Regions from separate parts of the Rhodococcus sp. PAMC28707 genome, predicted to be linked through region 1. Evidence: riboswitches for the same ligand, from Rfam matches in the RefSeq annotation. Region 1 holds a riboswitch; the other holds the start of a gene.

Evidence for each region. Region 1 has a riboswitch for S-adenosylmethionine ahead of E5720_RS03660 (bifunctional o-acetylhomoserine/o-acetylserine sulfhydrylase). Riboswitches for the same ligand answer to the same signal wherever they lie in the genome.
Region 2: it holds a riboswitch for S-adenosylmethionine, as region 1 does, so the genes downstream of both, E5720_RS12290 (aminotransferase class V-fold PLP-dependent enzyme) here and E5720_RS03660 (bifunctional o-acetylhomoserine/o-acetylserine sulfhydrylase) in region 1, are expected to answer to the same signal.

Annotation. Positions count from the first base shown of each region.
Region 1 covers NZ_CP039253.1:783,930-795,499, forward strand. The annotation lists gene E5720_RS03625 (exodeoxyribonuclease III) at 1-342, opposite strand, end outside; partial or broken gene E5720_RS03630 (DUF2200 domain-containing protein) at 469-809, shown strand; gene E5720_RS03635 (DUF4173 domain-containing protein) at 827-2,332, opposite strand; gene E5720_RS03640 (HAMP domain-containing sensor histidine kinase) at 2,386-3,387, opposite strand; gene E5720_RS03645 (response regulator transcription factor) at 3,384-4,058, opposite strand; gene E5720_RS03650 (MFS transporter) at 4,161-5,312, opposite strand; gene E5720_RS03655 (NADP-dependent isocitrate dehydrogenase) at 5,598-6,821, opposite strand; SAM riboswitch class IV at 7,166-7,292, shown strand; gene E5720_RS03660 (bifunctional o-acetylhomoserine/o-acetylserine sulfhydrylase) at 7,452-8,789, shown strand; gene E5720_RS03665 (homoserine O-acetyltransferase) at 8,801-9,940, shown strand; gene E5720_RS03670 (DUF3017 domain-containing protein) at 9,961-10,236, opposite strand; gene E5720_RS03675 (bifunctional methylenetetrahydrofolate dehydrogenase/methenyltetrahydrofolate cyclohydrolase) at 10,243-11,112, opposite strand; gene E5720_RS03680 (pentapeptide repeat-containing protein) at 11,167-11,570, opposite strand, start outside.
Region 2 covers NZ_CP039253.1:2,714,626-2,726,195, reverse strand. The annotation lists gene dacB (D-alanyl-D-alanine carboxypeptidase/D-alanyl-D-alanine-endopeptidase) at 1-1,236, opposite strand, end outside; gene E5720_RS12335 (inorganic diphosphatase) at 1,370-1,861, shown strand; gene E5720_RS12330 (PAS domain-containing protein) at 1,978-2,448, shown strand; gene E5720_RS22030 (MarR family winged helix-turn-helix transcriptional regulator) at 2,517-2,969, opposite strand; gene E5720_RS22025 (crotonase/enoyl-CoA hydratase family protein) at 2,976-3,803, opposite strand; gene E5720_RS12315 (DUF6480 family protein) at 3,869-4,090, opposite strand; gene E5720_RS12310 (TetR/AcrR family transcriptional regulator) at 4,119-4,700, opposite strand; gene E5720_RS12305 (hypothetical protein) at 4,829-5,821, shown strand; gene E5720_RS12300 (YbaK/EbsC family protein) at 5,861-6,334, shown strand; gene E5720_RS12295 (hypothetical protein) at 6,388-6,915, opposite strand; gene E5720_RS12290 (aminotransferase class V-fold PLP-dependent enzyme) at 7,057-8,469, opposite strand; SAM riboswitch class IV at 8,524-8,639, opposite strand; gene E5720_RS12285 (Pls/PosA family non-ribosomal peptide synthetase) at 8,891-11,570, shown strand, end outside.

The DNA.
Region 1 (11,570 bases):
CGGCAGATACAGACTGGCCACCGTCACATCGGCAAAATCCGCCTCGATGTAGCGGCCGGACTCTGCAAACTCCTCTGCGCCGATCCCAACGCGAACGGCGTCCGGAGCGGTACGCGAGAGAATGGCAACACCATTACGGCCTTTGATCGACGGCTCAGCCGACGCCAGATGCCAGCCGCCGTCCAGTGCCGGGGCCAGCGCCTTGGTCAACTCGCCGTCGTTCGCACGGGTCTCCTGCAGGCAGATCACGTCGGCGTCGGTCGCCTCCAACCACGGGAGCATTCCTTTACGCGTGGCAGCACGAATTCCGTTGACGTTGACTGTGGATACGGTGATAGGCACGTGGGCACCGTATCCGAGCCCAGCGACACTCCACGTCACCGCCACCATCGCTTCACATACCGACGATCTTCGAGAGGTAATTCTCGAGAAACCGCAACGCCAGCTCGTGAAACTACACTCGAACACATGCACAGGATCTTCTCCACGAGCTTTGCGGCCGTGTATCCGCTGTATGTGAAGAAGTTGGAACGCAAGGGGCGCAACAAGGCCGAACTCGATCAGGTGATCGAGTGGCTCACCGGCTTCGACGAAGCCGCGTTGAACGCTCATCTGGCCGCCGAGACGACGTTCGAGGACTTCTTCGCGGACGCGGAGATGAACCTGGTTCTTCGCTGATCACCGGCAAGGTGTGCGGGGTGCGCGTCGAAGAGGTCGAAGATCCACTGATGCAGAAGATTCGTTTCCTCGACAAGTTGGTCGACGAGTTGGCGAAGGGCCGGCCGATGGAGAAGGTTCTACGGGCATAGTTCGGCGCTTCGAAATGTCACCGCACTGCATGGGTTGCGCACTGTCGTCTCGGTTGTTCGATCAGAATTCGACGGGCCTGTGAGTCGGCAAAATTCCATTCGTTCCAACTCCGCTGCGCTCCTACCGCGTTGCCGATCGCACAACTGCGGTACGGCTCGGGAAGTCGGTCGAGTTCTTCGGTGGCGTCGGCGGACAGACGGGAAAGATATGTCGTGTCGATCTTCCCCGTCTGCTCGAAGCGATCCACGTTCTGCCGGGCGATATATGCGTCGGGGTTGATCACTGTCAACGCGAGGACGGCCAGGACGGCACTTCCCACAACCGCGCGGGGTAGCCATCGGCCGGACATCGACACTCCGGTGGCCATCAACAGAACGAACACCGACCCGAGCCACAGTTCCGCAGCGGTGACGAACACCCGCAGCGTCGTGTATCCGTATTGCTGTTCGTACAGGGACATGCGATGAAGTGCCGATCCGACGATCACCAAGGACAGTACACAGAGCACGCCGAGCAGCAGACGCAGTGCAAGTCGGTCGGATCCGGACACGCGGGACGCCTTTCGGATCGTGACCGCGAGCACCAGCAAAGTCAGTACCGTCACCGCGAGAAGCTGCCAGAACCCCTGGCGCGCATATTCGGCGTTCGTCAATCCGCCGGTCGTCCTGACGTGTGCTTGCCCTCCGAACAGGGTTCGGAGCTGAACGAAGACGAACATCGTGAACAGAACGACCAATGATCCCAGCGGAACAGTCCACTCCCACAGCCGGAGCGATCCGGCGCTCGGCCGAGCCAAAGCATCGAATCGGGGCGGATTGGCGACGACGTACGACACCGCGAGAGTCCCCGCTGCAACCAGTGCGAAGAGGAAAATCCGGGCGAACCCGCTGTCGAATCGCACTGTCGGTGTCGCACTGGACAGGACGTCGGCGAACTGCGGGTCGGCTCCGGCGAAAAGACCTGCGAACACGAGGAACAGGACGGCCGTCGTGGCGCCGACGCGAAATACTCGACCAGGCGCAAATCCCCGCATGTCGATTTTGCGCGATCCCCGTGTGCACCAACGCAGTACGCGGGCCGGCACCAGTAAGGGAATCAGTGCACCGAGAGCGACCCCTGTCCACGTCCACGAGCGGGAGAGCACGACCCCGGCGACGAGCACGGCCATTACGACGGCGAGCGTCACGAGCCATTCCGCGGCACGGAGTGCGGCGATCGAACTCAGGGCGACGACTCCAACAGCGCCGACCATCTGCCACCGCGTCGGTGCGCCCTTCGATGCACGTAGTGCCGCGAAGATGATCGCCACGGCAGTGATGGGGTAGCCGATCCCGCGATCACCGAGAACGACCGCACCGATGCACCCGACGACCAGCGCGCCGATCAAGGCATTGCGCGGCGCTGCCGCGTAACGGCGTGCCGGCCAGACTCGGCGTGGCCATAGGGACCAGTTCTGCTTTTTCACAACGACTTCGGGCTGTTCTACGATGATCACGAGTAGACCTCTTTCTGTTGCAGGCATGACAGAGCTCCACGGCACTGGTAAGCCGCGGTGGTGGTGAGCTGATTTCCGTTTCAGTTACAAGGAATGGATACCCGGATATGACATCCGGGACTACGATCGAGCACTTCGATTGTGCCGCCGTGCAATTCGGTCGCCCAGCGGGCGATCGTCAGACCCAGCCCGGTGCCGCCATCGGTGGAACCACCGCGAGTGAACCGGTCGAACACCCTCGACCGTTCTTCGGGTGCGATACCCGGGCCGTCGTCGACCACGTCGAACAGAAGTCGGCCACCGACCTGTCGAACCGAGAGTGCGACGTCCGCTCCGGACGATGCATGCCGAACGGCATTGTCCACCAGGTTGTTCACGACCTGGGTCAGTCGCGCTTTGTCGGCCACGATCGACAGGGTCGGCGGCACCACGTCGATGTGCACGCGGGGTTGCCCCTTCGTCGTGTCCGACAGGAACTCGTACACCCCGAAGAGTTCCGCGTGGAGGGTGAGGACCCCCGCTTCCAACCGCGACAGGTCGAGTAGCTCGGTCACTAGATCACCGAGCTTCTCCGTCTGCCGCAGCGCAACGGACAGGGTTGCCGGTTCGGGTTCACTGACCCCGTCGACCAGGTTCTCCAGTACCGCTCGCAACGCTGCGATAGGGGTCTTCAGCTCGTGCGAGACGTTCCCGATCAGCTCTCGTCGATACTTCTCGGCTGCTTCGAGATCTGTCGACATCGTGTTGAAGGCTGCAGCGAGTTGCCCGATCTCGTCCCGAGAAGTCGCGCGTACCCGTCTCGAATAGTCTCCTCGCGCCATCGCCCCCGCCGCCACGGTCATTTCTCGCAACGGCGAAGTCATCCCGTGTGCCACTACCTGCGTCGCCACCAACGAGATGACAAGTGCTGCCAACAACGCATAGCGAAACTGCCACCCCGCCCCGAACCAGAACGTGATACTTGCCGCCGCCAGCACCAAACCCACGATCAAGGACACCTTCAACTTGAACGAACCCAGCGGATCGAGCGGGCGCGGCAACCTGCGCGTCATCGACACGAAGGCGTCGGTCACGGAGGTCATCGCGGCACCTCCAACGCGTACCCGACGCCGTGCACAGTTCTGATGAGGTCGCCACCGAGCTTGCGTCGCAACGCCTTCACATGGCTGTCGACGGTACGGCTACTCGCCGAGTCCTCCCATCCCCACAATTCCGCCAGCAGCGTGTCACGGCCGACGGCGGTCCGGGGGCGAGAGGCAAGATACGTCAGAATGTCGAATTCGGTTCGTGTCAAATGAATTTCACCGTCGGCGCCCGATACTCGGCGCGCATCGTGATCGATCCGAATGGAACCGATACGGGTGGGAGCGGATTCGTCGACCATCACGCGCTCCGAGCGCCGGACGAGCGCATGAACGCGGGCAACCAGCTCACGCATGCTGAAGGGCTTGGACAAGTAGTCGTCCGCACCGACACCCAAGCCGACCAACATGTCGGTCTCGTCGGACTTCGCGGTAAGCATCAGGACCGGCACCGAACGCTGTGCCTGAATTCGCCGACACACCTCGAGCCCGTCGAAGCCCGGCAGCATCACGTCGAGCACCACCACGTCGGGCCGAGTTCTCGCGCACACCTCGACTGCGGTGGGACCGTCAGCAGCCGTCACGACGTCGAAGCCCTCACCACGCAGGCGCGCGGCAAGCGCGTCGGAGATGGTCGGTTCGTCGTCGACGACCAGGACTGTGCGGTTCATGCCCCTGACCCTAGAGGTCGGCTATGGAGGGGAACGACGGGAAATGTGGAGGTTCGGTGAAGATCGCGCCGCACAGTCACAACCCGCCCGGCGGAGTCTCGGCTAGAGCGCGGCTTTCGCGTCGGACTTCTTCTGCATCATGACCGCAGCAGTCAGCACGACCATGCCACCGAGCGCCAACACACCGCCGACAGCCGCAGGAGCGGTGTATCCGAAGCCGGCAGCGATCACTGCACCACCGACGGCTGCGCCGATCGCGTTGGCAAGGTTGAACGCGGCATGGTTGAGCGAGGCGGCGAGAGTCTGTGCATCGGCTGCGACGTCCATGAGTCGGGTCTGCAAACCAGGCACCATCGACGAACCGGATGCGCCGATCAGAAACACGAACAGCAAGGCCGTGTACGGGTTCTGCGCCGCGAACACGAAACCGAACAAACTCAGGGCGATCGCGGTCATCGAGATGTACATCCCCCGAATCAGCATGCGGTCCGCGATATGGCCACCCGCATAGTTGCCTGCGACCATGCCGAGCCCGTAAATCATCAGCGCAACGGGAACGAAAACCTTCGACAGGCCCGAGACGTCGGTGAGAGTGGTTGCGATGTAGGTGTACACGGCGAACATCCCGCCGAAACCGACGACGGCGATGATCAGTGTCATCCACACTTGCGGACGACCCAAGGCACCGAGCTCGGTTATCGCCCGCGTGGTGGGCATTCCGTTCAGGCGTGGCATCCACGCAACGATCGCAGCGACGGTCAAGGCACCGATGACCGTGACGATGCCGAAGGCGCTGCGCCATCCGAAGGACTGCCCGACCCACGTGGCCACCGGCACCCCGACGACGTTGGCGATCGACAGACCCATCATGACCATGGCCACCGCTTTGGCGCGTTTGCCCGGCTCCGCCAGGTGCGCGGCGACCAACGCCGCGACACCGAAATAGGCGCCGTGCGGAAGGCCTGCAACGAAACGCGACGCCATCAACTCGTAGAAACTCGGCGCGAAGACCGTGCCGAGATTGCCGAGGGTGAATGCGACCATCAAGGCGAGCAGCAACACCCGGCGAGGTACGCGTGCTGCCAGTATTGCGATGACGGGGGCGCCGATGACCACTCCGAGTGCGTAGGCCGAGATGAGATGTCCGGCGCTCGGCTCGGAGACGTTCATGGTCGTTGCCATTTCGGGTAACAGACCCATGGACACGAACTCGGTGGTGCCGATGCCGAAGCCGCCGATGGACAGGGCAAGCATCGCGAGCCGTCGACGAGTGGACAATGTTCTGCGATCGTCACTCGGACCGTTCGACACCCGCCCGCGCACAGCGCTGACGTTCTTGGCGAACGCGGAATCGGTGACAGTCACAGCAGAACAACCTTTTCATCGAGATGGGAGTCGGATCGGCGTCGAACATAAAGAAGAAGACGCCCCCGGTAGGGAACGTCCCCCTCTGCGATTCTCATCCCGCGTGCACTCTATTTCCGAGTCCATGCCCGGTGATTGTCCTCACCCGAGCAGGTGCTCAGCTGTGCAACTGAACTATTTCAGGGCCCTCTGCAGGTTTTCGTCGAGTGCGCCGAGGAACTCTTCGGTGGAGAGATAGCCCTGATCTCCCCCGACGAGCGCGGCTAGGTCCTTGGTCATCTGGCCACCTTCGACGGTCTTGACGACGACGTCTTCCAATGCCTGAGCGAAGCCGATGACCTCGGGAGTGCTGTCGAGCTTGCCGCGGTGCTCGAGACCGCGAGTCCACGCGAATATCGATGCGATCGGGTTGGTCGAGGTCGGCTTGCCTTGCTGGTGCTGACGAAAATGGCGAGTCACCGTGCCGTGTGCGGCCTCTGCTTCACACGTCCTACCGTCCGGCGTGAGCAGAACCGACGTCATGAGGCCGAGCGAACCGAAGCCCTGCGCGACGGTGTCCGACTGGACGTCGCCGTCGTAGTTCTTGCAGGCCCATACGTATCCGCCCTCCCACTTCATGGACGACGCGACCATGTCGTCGATGAGGCGGTGCTCGTACGTCAGTCCGGCAGCGTCGAACTCCGCCTTGAATTCCTTTTCGTAAATATCCTGGAAGGTGTCCTTGAATTGGCCGTCGTAGGCCTTGAGGATCGTGTTCTTGGTCGACAAGTACACCGGGTAGTTCTGCTGCAAACCGTAATTCAGCGACGCACGGGCGAAATCGATGATCGACTGATTGAAGTTGTACTGACCTTGCACGACGCCGCCGAGACTCTCCTCGGTGAACCTGACCAACTCGTGCTGGATCGGCTCACTGCCGTCCTCGGGCATATAGGTGATGGTCACGGTGCCGGGTCCGGGGACCTTGAAGTCGACGGCGCGGTACTGGTCACCGAAGGCGTGACGGCCGATGATGATCGGCTTGGTCCAGCCCGGAACCAGACGCGGAACGTTGGAGATGATGATCGGTGCCCGGAAGATGGTGCCACCCAGAATATTGCGAATGGTCCCGTTCGGCGAACGCCACATCTTCTTCAGGCCGAATTCCTCGACGCGAGCCTCGTCCGGAGTGATCGTCGCGCATTTGACGCCGACGCCGTGCTTCTTGATTGCGTTCGCGGCATCGACGGTGACCTGGTCATCCGTCTTGTCCCTGGATTCGATTCCCAAGTCGTAATACTCGAGATCGACGTCGAGGTACGGATGGATGAGCTTGTTCTTGATGAACTGCCAGATGATGCGTGTCATCTCATCGCCGTCGAGTTCGACGACCTTGCCTTCGACCTTGATCTTGGACATGTGGGGTTCGCGTCCTCCTGGGAAGTATGCCGTTTTCGTCTTCCGAAGCTGTCAGTGTTGCCGCAGAACCGACGTTGTGGGTCGATCAGCGGTCCCACCCGTAGTACGCCTCTTCCATGCTGGGCCGAGTGCGTGTACTCGACTCGAACGTATACGCCGCGCGCGTAGTGCGGTGAGCGTGCGAGGAAACAAGACAAGCGTACTGCTTGACCGCTCCGGCACGGCTGGTACCCCTATCAGGGAAGCTCTGAACGCCCACCACTGTGCTCCCTGGTCACAGCCCGATCGGCATCCACACCGGTGTCGCTATTCCACGTGTCGGAGGACACGCTAGGATCTGCGAAGGTCATGAGTGCCAGCGTCAAAGCCCCGGCTTGCTGGCCGGCAACCCTCCAACCGCGGTGGGGTGCCCCGGGTGAGAAGACCTGGTTAGTCGACTGCGTTCGCGTAGTCGGAGAACAAGCGCGGGTTCGCCCAGGGGCGAACCCAACAACCGAGCACAGCCATGCTCGGTTGCAAGCCCCTAGGAGGTTCACGATGTGTTGTCGCTTCGATACGCCCCGCCCGGTTCGCTACGCCGAGCCCCAGCCGAATCGCACTCTTGAACCGAAAACGGAGTAGTTACCCACCATGAGCGAGAACACGCCCGACGTCGTAGATGCCGCCGGCTCACCCATCGAAGATCCCGCCGCGTCGTGGAGCTTCGAAACCAAGCAAATCCACGTAGGCCAGAACGCTGACGGCGTTACACGCGCACGCGCGCTACCGATCTACCAGACGACGTCGTACACCTTCGACAGCACCGACCACGCTGCCGCGCTCTTCGGACTGACCGAGCCCGGCAACATCTACACCCGCATCATGAACCCGACGCAGGATGCCGTGGAGCAGCGCATCGCAGCGCTGGAGGGTGGCGTCGCGGCACTGCTCTTGGCCTCCGGACAAGCTGCCGAGACTCTTGCAATTCTGAACATCGCCGAAGCAGGCGATCACATAGTCTCCAGCCCGCGCTTGTACGGCGGGACGTACAACCTTTTTCATTACACGTTGCGGAAACTGGGTATCACCGTCAGCTTCGTCTCCGATCCGGACGATCTCGAGCAATGGCGCTCCGCGATCACGCCGAAGACGAAGGCGTTCTACGGCGAAACGATCTCGAACCCGAAGAACGACATCTTCGACATTCCCGGAGTGTCGAAGATCGCGCACGAGAACGGCCTTCCACTCATCGTCGACAACACTGTCGCGACGCCGTATCTCATCCAGCCGCTGAAGCACGGCGCCGACATCGTCGTCCATTCGGCCACCAAGTACCTCGGTGGCCACGGCACGGCTATCGCAGGCGTCATAGTCGACGGTGGCACATTCGACTGGACCCAAGGGCGCCACACCAACTTCACCACTCCCGACCCGAGCTATCACGGCGTGGTGTTTGCGGACCTCGGTGCACCGGCCTTCGCCCTCAAGGCTCGGGTCCAACTGCTTCGCGACATCGGAGCCGCAGTCGCACCGTTCAACGCATTCTTGATCAGCCAGGGACTCGAGACGCTGAGCCTTCGGATGGAACGCCACGTCGAAAACGCTCAGAAGGTAGCAGCCTTCGTCGAGGCTCGTAGCGAGGTCGTGAGCGTCAATTACGCAGGCCTGAAGTCCTCCCCGTGGTTCGCACGTGGCCAGGAATTGGCACCGAAGGGGCAGGGCGCAATTGTCGCTTTCGAACTGAAGGGCGGCATCGACGCCGGCAAGAAGTTCGTCGACGCACTGAGCCTGCACAGCCATGTCGCTAACATCGGTGATGTGCGCTCACTCGTGATTCATCCCGCATCGACAACTCACTCGCAGTTGTCACCCGAGGAGCAGATCGCGGCGGGCGTCACTCCGGGACTGGTGCGCCTCGCGGTGGGCATCGAAGGGATCGACGACATCGTCGCTGATCTCGAGCGCGGATTCGCTGCGGCGGCGTCTTGACCATCGGCTCAGTGCACGACGTCCGTTCGGCCGCAGGTTTTCCTGCGCCGGACGGACGGCTCGGCTACATCGACATCGGTCGGCTGGACCTCGAGAACGGCGCGTCACTGCCACAGGTGACCATCGCCGTTCAACGCTGGGGTGAGCTGTCCCCGAATCGCGACAACGTGGTGCTCGTCGAGCATGCATTGACCGGGGACTCGCATGTGTCCGGACCTGCCGGAGGTGCTCATGCCTTGCCCGGGTGGTGGAACGGGATGGTCGGACCCGGTGCTCCGATCGACACGGACGAGTGGTGTGTCATCGCCTCCAACGTGCTCGGTGGTTGCGGTGGGACAACCGGACCGTCTTCGCTGAATTCGAGCGGAGTCCCGTACGGCAGTGCCTTTCCGGAGATCTCGATCCGCGACCAAGTGTCCGCGGAGATAGCTCTCGCCGATGTACTCGGCATCGAAAGGTGCGCAGCCGTGGTCGGCGGCTCGATGGGAGGCATGCGCACCCTCGAGTGGATAGTCGGATACCCGGACCGCGTCGCGTCAGCTCTGGTGCTCGCGGTCGGAGGTCGCGCAACTGCCGACCAAATCGGTACGCAGACAACTCAGATCGAGGCGATCAAGTCCGATCCTGACTGGCAGGGCGGCAACTATCACGGAACCGGCCGGGCCCCACGGGTCGGACTGGGCATAGCGCGCCGGATCGCACACTTGACCTACCGAACCGAGAGCGAGCTCGACCTGAGATTCGCCAACTCCGGCCAAGGTGAAGAAGATCCGTGGCAGGGCGGACGGTACTCGGTCGAAAGCTACCTACAGCACCAAGCGAGCAAGCTGGTCGACCGTTTCGACGCGAGTACCTACGTATTGTTGACCGAAGCCATGAACCGGCACGACATCGGACGTGGGCGTGGCGGATTCGACGCGGCCTTGGCCATGGCAACCGTCCCGACGATCGTCGGCGGCGTCGACTCCGATCGACTCTATCCGTTGCGGCTACAGAAGGAACTCGCTCGCGGCCTCCCGGAATGCCGCGGCCTCGAGGTCATTCAGTCACGTGATGGCCACGACGGATTTCTGACCGAAGCCAGCGCAGTATCCGCACTGCTCGGCGAGACGATGAAGCATGCGCGCGTGTCGACGGGTCGCACCAGCTGAGTATTCGACCGGTCGAATACTCAGTCGGTGCCGAGCGGATCGATCGACGCCGACAGCAACACGATCGCTCCCCCGACCAGCGCCATAGCCGAGACGTCGAAGGTCCTGCTTCGGACCTGCAGTAGGCCGACGCGATTCTCCGGCAAGCACAACCGGAAGCCTGCGGCCGCTATCATCGCCACACCTAATACGAAGGCACCTCGGCGCCACCGATCCGCAAGAACGAGAACGAGCGCCGCCGCAATGATCACGAGCACGATGACGAACGGCAGGTTCTTGCGAATCTGGGACCACATCGAAGGTCAGACCGCTTCTGTGGTGGTTGCGAGAGCCTGCTCGGCCCGCTCGACCACGTTCGAAAGTAGGAACGCTCTCGTCAACGGCCCGACTCCACCCGGGTTGGGTGAGAGAAAACCGGCGACTTCGGCCACCTCGGGCGCAACGTCCCCGCGCAGTCCCTCATCCGTTCGAGTAACCCCGACGTCGAGCACTGCGGCACCGGGCTTGATCATGTCCGCGGTGACGATCCCGGGAACACCCGCGGCCGCAATGACGATGTCGGCGCGGCGAACCTCCGCGGCCAAGTCTTTGGTCCCGGTGTGGCACAGGGTGACGGTGGAGTTCTCGCTCTTGCGAGTGAGCAGCAGACCGATAGGACGGCCAACCGTCACCCCTCGACCGATGACGACAGCATGGGCCCCGTCGAGCGCGACGTCGTAGCGTCGGAGGAGGTGGACGATCCCACGTGGGGTGCAAGGCAACGCCGCTTGCTTGCCGAGGACGAGTCGGCCGAGGTTGATCGGGTGCAGTCCATCGGCGTCCTTGGATGGATCGATTCGTTCGAGCGCAGCGTTCTCGTCGAGATGCTTCGGAAGTGGAAGCTGCACGATGTAACCGGTGCACTCGGGATTGGCATTGAGCTCGTCGATCACGGCGTCGAGCTCCGCCTGTGAGATGTCTGCAGGCAGATCACGTCGAATCGAGGTGATACCGACCTTGGCGCAGTCGTTGTGTTTGCCGCGGACGTACGCCGCCGAGCCGGGGTCATCGCCCACCAGCACCGTGCCGAGTCCGGGAACGATCCCGTGTTCTCGTAGCTTTGTCACTCGCTGAGTGAGATCGACGAAGATCTCGTCTCGAGTTGCTTTGCCGTCCAGAATCTTCGCAGTCACGATTGCTATTGTTCCAGGTGCCGGCAGGTGGAGCGGACGCCGGTCCGCAAGTAGTCAGCCCTCGACCGAAAGCCCGTGCGCCTGGGCGTAGGCGACCGCCTGTGTCAACTCGATCCGGGCACCGGTCACCGTCGCAGACATCCAGAGGTGTGCGTCGATCCGGGCCCCGCGAAGATCGGCTTCTTGCATCTTGGCGCCTACGGTTCTTGCGCCGCTGAGATCCACCGAACGCAATATCGCCTTGCGCAGGTCGGTGTTCACCAAGTTCGCCTCGACCATGCGGCAGTCGGTCAAGTCCATCCCGCGCATGTCAGCTCCCCCCATTCCTACCAACGTGAAGTCGACCTCGTCGAAAGTCGACGGGCGCATCCGACAATCGACGAACGTCGAGCCGATCATGGTCGAGTGACGGAAGACGCTGTGTTGCAGGTTGGTCCGCGCGAAGGTGCAGGAGCGAA
Region 2 (11,570 bases), 1.9 Mb from region 1:
CCAGCCTGCTCCGACGCGTTCGGCGCTGGCGTATCGATCCGACAGCGTTCCGGTGGAGCCGGCTACCGGGAGGTAGTCGAGCATCGGGCGGAGTTCGGGTTTGCCCGATCCTGCGGCCGAAGTCAGTATCTGATCGAGCAGTCTGGCCGGAATCACCCCGTCGACCGACAGTCCGCTCGAATCGTGCAGCTCGAGTCCGGACATGTCGTACCCGGCGGCGAAAAGTGTCTGCTCGATCGAATCGACGGCACCGGTAAAGGAAGGCTGTGCATTGGTCTCGATGGCGATCTCGCGCCCGATGGCTTCTGCGAGGACGTTGTCCGAACGGCCCATCATCTGACCGAGACGATCACGAAGAGGTGCAGATTGGACACTCGCCACCTGATCGGCACCGGGTGGCGCCGCACCGATCGACACCCGAGCCGAGTCGAGCCCCAGGCCCCGGGCCAGCGCGCGTCCGGCATCGAGAGCCGGTTCGACGCTTCGGGGCGACTCGTCTTCCAGCGGATCCGATCTACCGCCGTCGATCATGATCGGTTCGATAGGCGTGATGTAACCGGCCGCGATATCAGGAGCAAACCATCCCTGTGCCATCGTCGGACCGCTGTAGATGGACGTGTCGACGACGATTCTGTCGACCGGTGTACCGGATTTGGATATCTGCTCCACCAGATCGTCTATACGCGCCGAGCCTGAGTAGAAGCTTTCGCTACCCAGGGGACGAGCGGTGATCGTCGGGTCGCCTGCAGCCACGATGACGATCTCACCAGCGGATTGTCCCTTCACCACCCGGGTGGTGACGCGATGTTCCGGAGACAGCGCAAGCATCGCCGCGCCTGCCGTCAAAACCTTGGTCGTCGATGCGGGGGTCATCGGGGTGTCCGGGTCCGAGGACCACAGCACCTCCCCTGTGACGGCGTCGGCGACAGACCCGGTGAACGCGCCGAGATCTGGTGACGCGACCACCGGCGCGAGCGCGGCAGCGATACCAGCGATGGAGGGTGCAGGTGAGATGTCCGATATCGGCGCGATGGTCGGTACGAGCATTACCGGGTCCGGCTCGGGCGCGAGATGCACCTCTGAGTTCGTATCGGATTCGCGCGGGACGATGGCCGCAATTGCTGTTCCGCCCGCCGCAACGACCGACACCGCGACGAGAATCAGAAGAATGCGGGTTCTCCGGCGCCGCCTCCCAGCGGTAGGACCGAGATTTCGCTTGGTCAACCTGGCCAACATTCCTCCATCGGTGTCTTCGTTCTTCCCGTTGCCAGTTTCTCCAACAGTATCCTCGGGTCCGGTACGCTGACCCCGCCACCATCGTGCGTCACTCGAGACGCAAGACGAGAACAAAGAAGAGCGAGGGCAGCACGTGTCGTTCGACGTCACCATCGAGATCCCCAAGGGTCAGCGAAACAAGTACGAAATCGATCACGTTTCCGGTCGGATTCGTCTCGACCGCTACCTTTACACGGCGATGGGTTACCCGGCCGACTACGGCTTCATCGAGAACACTCTCGGTGAGGACGGCGATCCGCTCGATGCTTTCGTCCTCCTCCCGGAATCCGTTTTCCCCGGAGTCATCGTCGAGGCCCGCCCAGTGGCAATGTTCAAAATGGTGGACGAGGCCGGTGGCGACGACAAGGTCCTGTGTGTGCCCGCAGGCGACTCACGCTGGGACCACATCCAAGACCTCAGCGATGTCTCGACATTCGAACTGGACGCGATCAAGCACTTCTTCGTCCACTACAAGGATCTCGAGCCCAACAAGCACGTCACGGCCGCGGACTGGGTAGGCCGGGCCGAGGCAGAAGCCGAGATCGCTGCATCGTTCAAACGTTTGGCAGACAATCCAGAGCACTGACAACCTTTCGACACCTGCAGTTCCGTACTTGAACGTTCCCGACAGGGGAAGTGTTTGCGCTTCCCCTGCGGTACGCAGCACAGCATGGTTCGATCGACGCACTAGTGGGGAGATTTATGAGCGAAAGCAATTCCGTCGATTCGTCCGCAGATACGGGCGAGCGTCGTAAGAACAGACAAGTCAGCTTCGTCTCCGATGCGGGACAATTTCCGGAGCTGCCGGTGACGGTCGTTCTCGACCGCATACCCGTGCCGATTCTCGCCGTCGATCCGAGTGGCGCGATCGTGTTTGCGAACGAAGCCTTCGACGAACTTTTCGGTACCGAAGAATCGGCTCGTGCGGACTTTCATTTGCACGACATCTTTCCCGATCAGGCTCCCGAGGGAGTCAACGTCGCCGACATGTTCTTGACGACGGTTGCCACGCGGGCCGATTCGCTGTGGCGCATGACCGACAAGACCGGCGATGTGGTGCAGGTTCGGGCCAGCAAGTCGATTCTTCGTCGAGCCGAGGACACGGTCGTCCTCGTCGCGCTGGAGGACTTCACCGATCAGCTCTGGAACGACCCCAAAAGCGCGCTGCGCTGACACCTGGTCTTCATGCCTCGCTCCGGGAAGCCGGAGACGGAGACATGACCGACCTGTGAGTTCTGCCGTCACGAGCCTTTGGACGCATCCACTCTGGATCGCTCGTAGTCGGTCAGAAATCTGTCCAGCAGTTCGACCAATGACGCGCGATCGTCGTTCGACCAGTCTTCGATGATCTTGCCGATATGCGCGGTCCGACGCAGCTGAATTCGATGGACTACCTGCTTGCCCGACTCTGTGACCGCGAGGGCGAACGCCCTGCCGTCGCTCTCGTCGCGAACACGTTCGACGTGCCCACGGTCGACGAGCTGGGCGACTTGCCTGCTTACCGTCGACGGGTCCGAGTTGACCAGTGCCGCCAGCTCACTGGACCGCATCGGGCCGTCGCGAAGCAATCGAAACAAGCACACGAATGCTGCTCCGTCGACGCCACCGGACTCTTCGGTAAGCTGCGCAATCCGGCGGTCCCGTGCGCGCTGCAGACGCACCAGCTGGGTACCGATTTCTTCGGCGTAATCCACGGTGGGTCAGCTTCCGGAGAACTCTGCCGGGCGCTTCTCGAACACTGCTGTGATCGCCTCGGTCAAATCGTTGGAGGCAAGGAAAGCAGCGTTCCAGGCAGCTACGAATCGCAGACCGGCGTCGACATCGGCTGCCCGTGAGTTGTCCAGGACCTCCTTGACGCCCTGCACCACCAGAGGCGGGTTGGCGGCAATCTCTGCTGCTGTGGCCCGAGCACCGGCGATCAGCGCATCGTGGTCCTCGAACACGTCGTTGACCAGTCCGATCTTCTCGGCGCGAGCGGCGTCGATGTCTTTGCCCGTCAATGCGAGTTCGCGAAGGTGACCGTCGCCGATGATAGCGGGCAATCGCGCGAGCGAACCCATGTCGGCGACGATGGCGACCCGCACTTCCCGCACACTGAACTTGGCGTCGGAGCTGGCGTACCTGATGTCAGCGGCACTGATGAGATCGAGGCCGCCGCCGATGCACCAGCCGTGCACGGCTGCAACGACTGGCTTGCGGCAGTCGGCAACGGCGTTGGTGGCCAACTGCATCCGCTTGATCGTGTTGTGGAATGCGGTGCGCGGACCGGCGAGGGCCTTGTCTGCCATCAGCGGCGCGAACTCACCTGCCATGGAAGCCAGGTCGAGACCGAAAGTGAAGTGCTTGCCCGAGCCGACTAGGAGGATTGCGCGTACGTCGGGATCAGCGTCGAGCTGCGCGAAAACCAGGGGACATTCGTTCCAGAAGTCAGGGCCCATCGCATTACCCTTGCCAGGACCGATCAGGGTAACTACCGCCACATGGTCGGCGACTTCGACGGAAAACGCATTCCAGATTTGTTCCTTCATGCCGCTGAGCCTAGCGGGCCGCCCGCTCTGGCCGACTAGTCCAGCGGGCCGCCCGCTCTCACCTACTAGTAGAGACCGAAGATTCGACCGATCAGCCCAGCGGCGACGATGATCACCACCAGCCCGATGAGCCCGAGAAACACGATGGGCAATGCCAACCCTCGTTGCGGTGGTTCGTGCTGCGGACCACCGACGCTGGATTCCGCCGGTGGCGTATCCCCGGGCTGAACACCGCCGCCTGGTTCCAATCCTGCGGTTTCGTTCGGGTCGGGGTTCTGAGCACTCATGTGGGTCGGGTACCCGATGAAATGCGCTTCAATCTTGCTCGGTCGCCCGGGCAATCGCTCCTGCGAAGAGTTCGGTGATCGCTGCACCGATGGTTCGTTCATCGATCTCGTCTGGATCGACGGAATGCTCGACGGACAGTCCGGAGATCAGTGCCAGCAGTGACGTCGCGACTTCTCGCGCATCGAGGGTGTCCGTTACGCCCCACGTCTCGGCTTTGGCCGAGATCAGGGTGGCGAGTTCTTCTCGTAGGAGTCGACGCTCGTGTCGGTAGCTTTCCGCCAACTTCGGGTCTCGAGCTGCATGGATGCCGAACTCGGTCACCAGCAGTGGCCACCGGGGCTCGGCGACGATCCACGATGCGATGGCGCTACCACCTGCTCCGGCGGCGTCGCCGGGGCCGAGGTCGGAGACGTCGTCGACGACTCGTGCGGCGAGTTCGAGCGAACGGCGCGAGAGCAGCTCGGCGAACAATGCCTGCTTGGAGTCGAAATTGGAGTAGACGGCGCCCTTGGTGAACCCGGCCCGTCTGGCGATGTCCTGGAGTTTGGCCGCCGCGAATCCGTGTTCGGTGAACTCGTCGGCTGCGGCGTCGAGCAGCCGCTCACGCACGTTCTCGCGTCCAGGCCTGGCCGTCGGCATCTGTGTCGACAACCACTCGTCTTGACCATCAACCATCATGATACCTAGAGTATTCAATACCTTAGGTATTCACAATTTTTCGAGAGGGAGTTCCATCCATGCGCAAAGTTGTCTGGCTAGCGGCCGGAGTGCTGATACTCCAACTCGGCTTCATCCTCAGCTACGTCGCGGCTTTCCATCAGCCCGAACCTCGTGAGATTCCGATCGCGGTCGTAGCCGAGCAAGGACTCCCTGCCGGAGTGGACTCCGACACAGCCGACAAGCTCAACGCCATCGACGGCACTCCCCTCGATGCTCGAACTGCTGCCAGCACGGGTGATGCACGCGCAATGATCCGCAACCGAGAGGTGCTGGGCGCCTACGTTCTGAGCCCGACGGGCACCGACACACTCATCACCGCCAGCGCCGCAGGCAGTTCCATCGCCAGCTCGCTCGAGGCAATCTTCACCAAGGTCGACCAGAGTCAGAACCGCACCTTCGTCGTCCGCGACGATATTCCCGTGAGTATCCACGACAACCGCGGATTGTCCGGCTTCTACCTTTCCGTCGGCTGGGTCGTCGGCGGATACCTCCTCGCGGCGGCAATCGGGCTCCTCATCGGCGCACCCAAGTCGCTACGTGAAGCTTCGGCTCAATTCGGGGTAATCGTCGGCTATTCGATCCTGTCCGGAATCCTCGGTGCGTTCATCACCACGCATGTTGTCGGAACGTTCGCCGGCCACTGGTTCCCTCTCGCCCTGCTGGGGACCGCCGTGGTTCTGGCCACAGCACTGTTCACGCTGGGGCTACGCGCTGCGGTGGGTATTGCCGCGGTGCCGATCGCGATCATCGTGTTCGTCATTCTCGGAAACCCCAGCGCTGGAGGCGCATTCGGTCCGAACGTACTTCCCGAATTCTATTCGGCAGTCGGCCGCTGGATCACCCCGGGTGTCGGCACCGAAGGCGTTCGGAGCATCGTCTACTTCTCCGGCACCGGCCTGGGACAACCAGCCCTGGCACTCGTCCTGTACACGGTGATCGGACTCGCCCTGTTCTTCGGCTTCACCTACCGCAGACAACAGAAATCTTCGAACCTCCCGGTCGACGCCTAGTACGAGGCACAGACTGCCTTTTGGCAATACGCTTGCCTCATGCACCGGCTTCTTCACCCGAACGCAGCCCACGTCGCGGACGTCCTGATCTCACGTGGACATCACGGGGTGGTCGTCACCGCACCCGTGCCGACAGTGACCGCCGACGCCGCCGCCGAATCTCTCGGCGCCAACGTCGGCGCGATCGTGAAGTCACTGGTGTTTCTGCTCGACGACGACCCAGTGTTACTGCTTGTCTCCGGTGCTCACCGCGTAAATCTGGATCGGACAGGCCGGCGACTGGAGGGCACCTTGTCGCAAGCTTCGCTCGAACTGGTCAAGCACTGCACCGGTCAACCGATCGGAGGCATCGCACCGGTGGGTCACCCGACGAATCTGCCCACATACGTCGACGAGCAACTGGCCGAGTACCCCGAATTATGGGCTGCTGCAGGACATCCGAACACGATCTTTCGCACAACCTATTCGGAACTGCTACGCATCACTGCCGGACTCACCCTGTCTATGAGATGACACCAGAGGCTGCGGGGACATGAAAACAGATGCGGAGCGAGTAATAGTGCGAGCTACGAGGCGAGCACGTGCGAGGCAGGTCGAACTCCGGTGGCTCCCTCCACCTTCGACGCCGAGAACGCAACGCCACGATCTTCCAGCCACGGCACGACGCCGTATGCGACCTTGCCGAAATTCGCTTCCCGGGGACCCACTGCGATCAGGGTGACGCCATCGGCGACGTCAGCAGCTTTCACATCGGCTATCAAACCTGCCAGCCCGACGGGTGTACCGATATAACGAATCGAGGCCGGGACTACCGGAGCGTCGAGTCCGGCAAACTCGCGACGGGCAGTGCGTGCGTCGTCCGCAATGTGAATCTCGATATCGAGGAACACGGCCACATCGTCGGCGTCCTTGCCCGACGCGACGGCCTCGCCGCGTAGCCGAGTACGCAGATTCTGCGCTTCCCGCAGGTCTTCGGCCTGAATTCTCACCATCTCCGAAGTCGGAGTCGTGTCGGTGAGCTCGGTCCACTGACCCAACAGGTCGAGGGCCACCCGGATGGGGCGAGCGTGGGCGATATCGGAACTGTGCGACATGCGATCGTGTCCTTCGTACAAGGCAAGGGATGCGGCTTCTGTATGGGGTCTAACCCGAGCGCCTACAAGATCCGGACGCTGTCCGGCACAAATCGACGTACCTGTCGCACCAGCGACGGTTGCGCCACAAGACAATTGCTGTCATATTTCGATGCTAACCGCTTCAGCCTGCGATGGGGATTCGTCCCACTCAGCGGCACCTGACTCCCCGGAGGCGCTCACCGGCACCGTGGCAGGAACACAGGGAGATCCGACTCCCGCCTTCCCGTCCACCAGATCGGGGAAGGGACGAGGATCTGGCACCGGGTTCCACCATCCCTCCTTCTCCTCGTACGTCCACGAAGCACCCTCGTACACGAGCTTCGTTATGGCTCCGAGCAGGCGATCGACGTCGGCACTGGAGCTTCCAAGGCCGAGGCTCGCACGCACTGCCCCGCCGGGACGACCGAGGCGCGCAAGAAGGGGGTGCGCACAGAATTTGCCATCTCGAACACCGATGCCATGCTCGGCCGACAGGTAGGCAGCGATCTCACCTGGCCCGAAGCCGTCGATGGCGAATGTGACGATCCCCACAGTATCCGGAGAGTCGTTCCACACTTCGAGCAAGCGCACGCCGGGGGTTGCCGTCAGTCCGGTGCGCAATCGGTCCGACAGAGCACGCTCGTGTTCGACGGATCCCGACCTCTCGTGCTCGGTGAGGGCCTCGCACGCCGCAGCCACTGCGGCGACGCCGAGGACGTTGGGCGTGCCGGCTTCATGACGCGCGGGCGAGCGCGCCCATGCAGTGGATTCCACGCTCACACTGTGCACAGCACCGCCACCCGCAAGGTACGGCTGAGCCGCATCGAGCCAATCGCGACGACCCACGAGCACACCTGCGCCGTGCGGGGCATACAGCTTGTGGCCGGAGAAGGCGAGGTAGTCGATGCCGAGGTCGCTGATGTCGATCCGCCGATGCGGTACCAACTGGGCGCCGTCGACGAGTATGCGGGCACCGTACCGATGAGCCAGTTCTGCGAGTTCGCGAATGGGCAACACCTCACCGGTGACATTCGAGGCGCCCGTGATAGCAAGCAACGCAGCAGGTTTCGTGGCGAGCTCGACCTCGATGCGCGCCACTGTCTCAGCGAGGGTGTCGGCGGCAACGACGACACGACGGTTCCGCCACGGCAATAGATTTGCGTGGTGCTCGATGTCGAGCACCACAGTCTCACCGGGCACGCACCGCGCCAGCAGATTGAGCGAGTCGGTAGTGTTCCTGGTGAAGATCGTCACCGAATCACTCTGTGCAACAACAAAATTTGACACAGTCCCGCGAGCCTTCTCGTACGCCGCCGTCGACACGCGCGAGGCATAACCCGCGCCGCGGTGCACACTCGAGTAATAGGGCAGCAACTCGACGATACGATCGGTCACCGCGGCGAGAGCAGGAGCACTGGCGGCGTAGTCGAAATTCGCATAAGTGCAGGTAGTGCCGTCGACCAGCGGGACCTGAAGGTCTGCCCCACTGACCACGGCGAACGGTGCGCACGAGCTTTCGAGAACAGCAGTCATGACAAATATCCCCTTGTACATCAAGGGACCCGAGACATCGAAGAAGAATGATCGAGTCCGCGCTTGCCGCGCCGGTATTCCGGCGTCAGCCAGGTCGTCACCCGGAGCACCCCACCGCGGAGGAGGGTTGCCGACCAGCAAGCCGGGGCTCGATGCTGGTACTCATGACCTGTGAAGAGGATGGCAAACGGTCGACGAGGTTGTCAACCCCTCCGGTAGGAAATCGCGTCTCCAGCCGCTCCGAAGCCGTATCCCGAGTAGAATTCGCGCGGTGTCGAGCCTCACCGATCCATCCGTCCGTTCACCTTCCGGCCACCCGAACATGAGATAACGACCATCGAGGTTCACTAGCAATTCGGTAACCAACAAGAAGAAGGACACCCCGTTTTCTGTGCAACCACAATCGGATTCGGCCCCCGAACTGCCTTCGAGCGACGTACCCCCCGATTTTTTACGCTCCGCGCACGCGCCCGAGCAGCGCACGTTGATCGATATTCTCCGCGCCACAGCAGAGCAATACCCTGACGCACCCGCAATCGACGACGGCACCGTCGCGGTGTCCTACAGCGAATTGCTCGTAGACATCGACGAGGGATCACAGTGGCTGTATCGAGCCGGTGTTCGCCGCGGCGATCGCGTCGGAATCCGGATGCCGTCGGGATCCTTCGCCCTGTACGTCGCCATTCTGTCGATTCTCAACGCGGGGGCGGCCTACGTGCCCGTCGACGCGGACGACCCCGACGAGCGCGCCGAACTCGTATTCGGCGAGGCCCAGGTCACCGCGGTGGTGACCGCGAACGGAATCGTTGCCGGTACAGCCGAAAAGAACACAGCACCCGCCTCGGACGTCGGCGCCCCGACAACCGAGGACGACGCCTGGGTCATCTTCACTTCCGGTTCGACCGGGACCCCGAAGGGGGTGGCCGTGAGCCACCGTAGCGCGGCGGCCTTCGTCGACGCAGAAGCACGCATGTTCATGCAGGACGATCCACTCGGCCCCGGCGATCGTGTGCTGGCGGGTCTGTCGGTGGCGTTCGACGCTTCGTGCGAGGAAATGTGGCTCGCCTGGCGTCACGGCGCCGCACTGGTGCCCGCGCCGCGATCGCTCGTGCGCAGCGGCCTGGACCTGGGTCCGTGGCTCGTCTCGCGCGACATCACCGTCGTGTCGACGGTTCCCACTCTGGCGGCCCTGTGGCCTGCCGTTGCCCTCGAAGCGGTTCGGTTGCTCATCTTCGGCGGCGAGGCCTGCCCACCCGAGTTGGCCGAGCGTCTCGCCGTGGACGGGCGCGAGGTGTGGAACACCTACGGTCCGACCGAGGCGACCGTCGTCGCCTGCGCATCGATCATGGACGGCAAGGGTCCGGTGCGCATCGGCCTACCGCTCGACGGCTGGGATCTCGCGGTCGTCGATGCTGCAGGCAAGCCAGTAGCCGTCGGAGAAGTCGGTGAACTGGTGATCGGAGGTGTCGGGCTCGCCCGCTATCTCGACCCCGAGAAGGACGCCGAAAAGTACGCGCCCATGCCCACGCTCGGCTGGGAGCGCGCGTACCGCAGCGGAGACCTCGTCGAACTCGAGCTCGAAGGTCTCCTTTTCCAGGGCCGCGCCGACGATCAGATCAAGCTCGGCGGGCGACGCATCGAACTCGGCGAGATCGACAACGCACTACAGGCCCTCCCCGGTGTTGCCGGCGCTGCCGCGGCAATTCGCACCACCGGCGCGGGCAACTCGGTACTCATCGGTTATCTGTCCAGCACCGACCCGGACTTCGATCTCGACGCCGCGCGCACCCTGCTCGCCCAGCAACTTCCGTCGGCGCTCGTTCCGCGGCTCACCCTCGTCGATGAGCTGCCGACCCGGACGTCGGGCAAGGTGGATCGAAACGCGCTCCCGTGGCCACTTCCCGGCATGGGCGAACAGTCCGGGCTCGGCGGAACGGCGGGATGGGTTGCCGAACTGTGGACCGAAATTCTCGGCGCTCAGGTCTCCGACGACAACGCCGACTTCTTCCAGAACGGTGGCGGATCGTTGTCCGCCGCGCAGTTGGTGACAGCGCTTCGTCAGCGTTTTCCCGAGGTCACCGTCGCGCAGTTGTACGACCATCCGCGGCTCGGCTCACTCGCCCGCATGCTCGACGACCTTGCACCGCCGGTCGACGTCGTTCCGCGTGAAGTCATCCCGACACCGCGTCGGGCGCAGTGGATCCAGATCGCCGCAACGGTGCCGCTGACCACGCTTACCGGTCTGCAGTGGGTCACCTGGCTCGGCATTCTCGCCAACGTCATGTCATGGTTCGCCGACGTGCCATGGGCGCCGACGGTGTCCTGGTGGTGGCTCCTGGTCGCGTTCCTGCTGTTCATCACGCCGGTCGGCCGGATGGCGATCTCGGTCGTCGGCTCACGCCTTCTGCTGACCGGAGTGAAACCGGGCGCCTACGACCGCGGCGGCAGCGTGCATCTGCGCCTGTGGACGGCAACGCGCCTCACCGATGCCAGCGGCGCCTCCAACCTGTCCGGCGCGCCGTGGATGGTCTACTACGCCCGAGCACTCGGCGCGAAGATCGGTAAGGGCGTCGACCTGCACACCATGCCTCCGGTGACGGGAATGCTCGAACTCGGCGACGGCTGCTCGGTCGAACCCGAGGTGGACCTCACCGGTCACTGGATCGACGGCGACATCGTCTACATCGGCGGCATCAGGATCGGTGCGGGGGCAACCGTCGGCGCTCGATCGACGCTTCTACCAGGCACTTCGGTCGGCAAGAACGCCGTCGTGACCGCCGGTTCCGCCGTCGTCGGACGCGTCAAAGCCGGCCAGATGTGGGCCGGCTCCCCCGCCACGAAAATCGGCAAGGCCGAGCACCCGTGGCCCGAGGAAACACCACCTCGCGCGACCCGGTGGATCGTGGCCTACGGCGTCGCGTCCCTGTTCCTGTCAGGTATGGCGATCTTCTCCATCGGCGTCTCGTTGGTACTGATGGGCTGGTGGCTGCACACTGCGACGACGTTGCTCGGCGCACTCGGCCGCGGCGTACTGCTGCTACCTGTCGCCACGATGGTCTCCCTCGCGACGTTCGCGCTCATCACGGTGGCCGCGGTGCGTC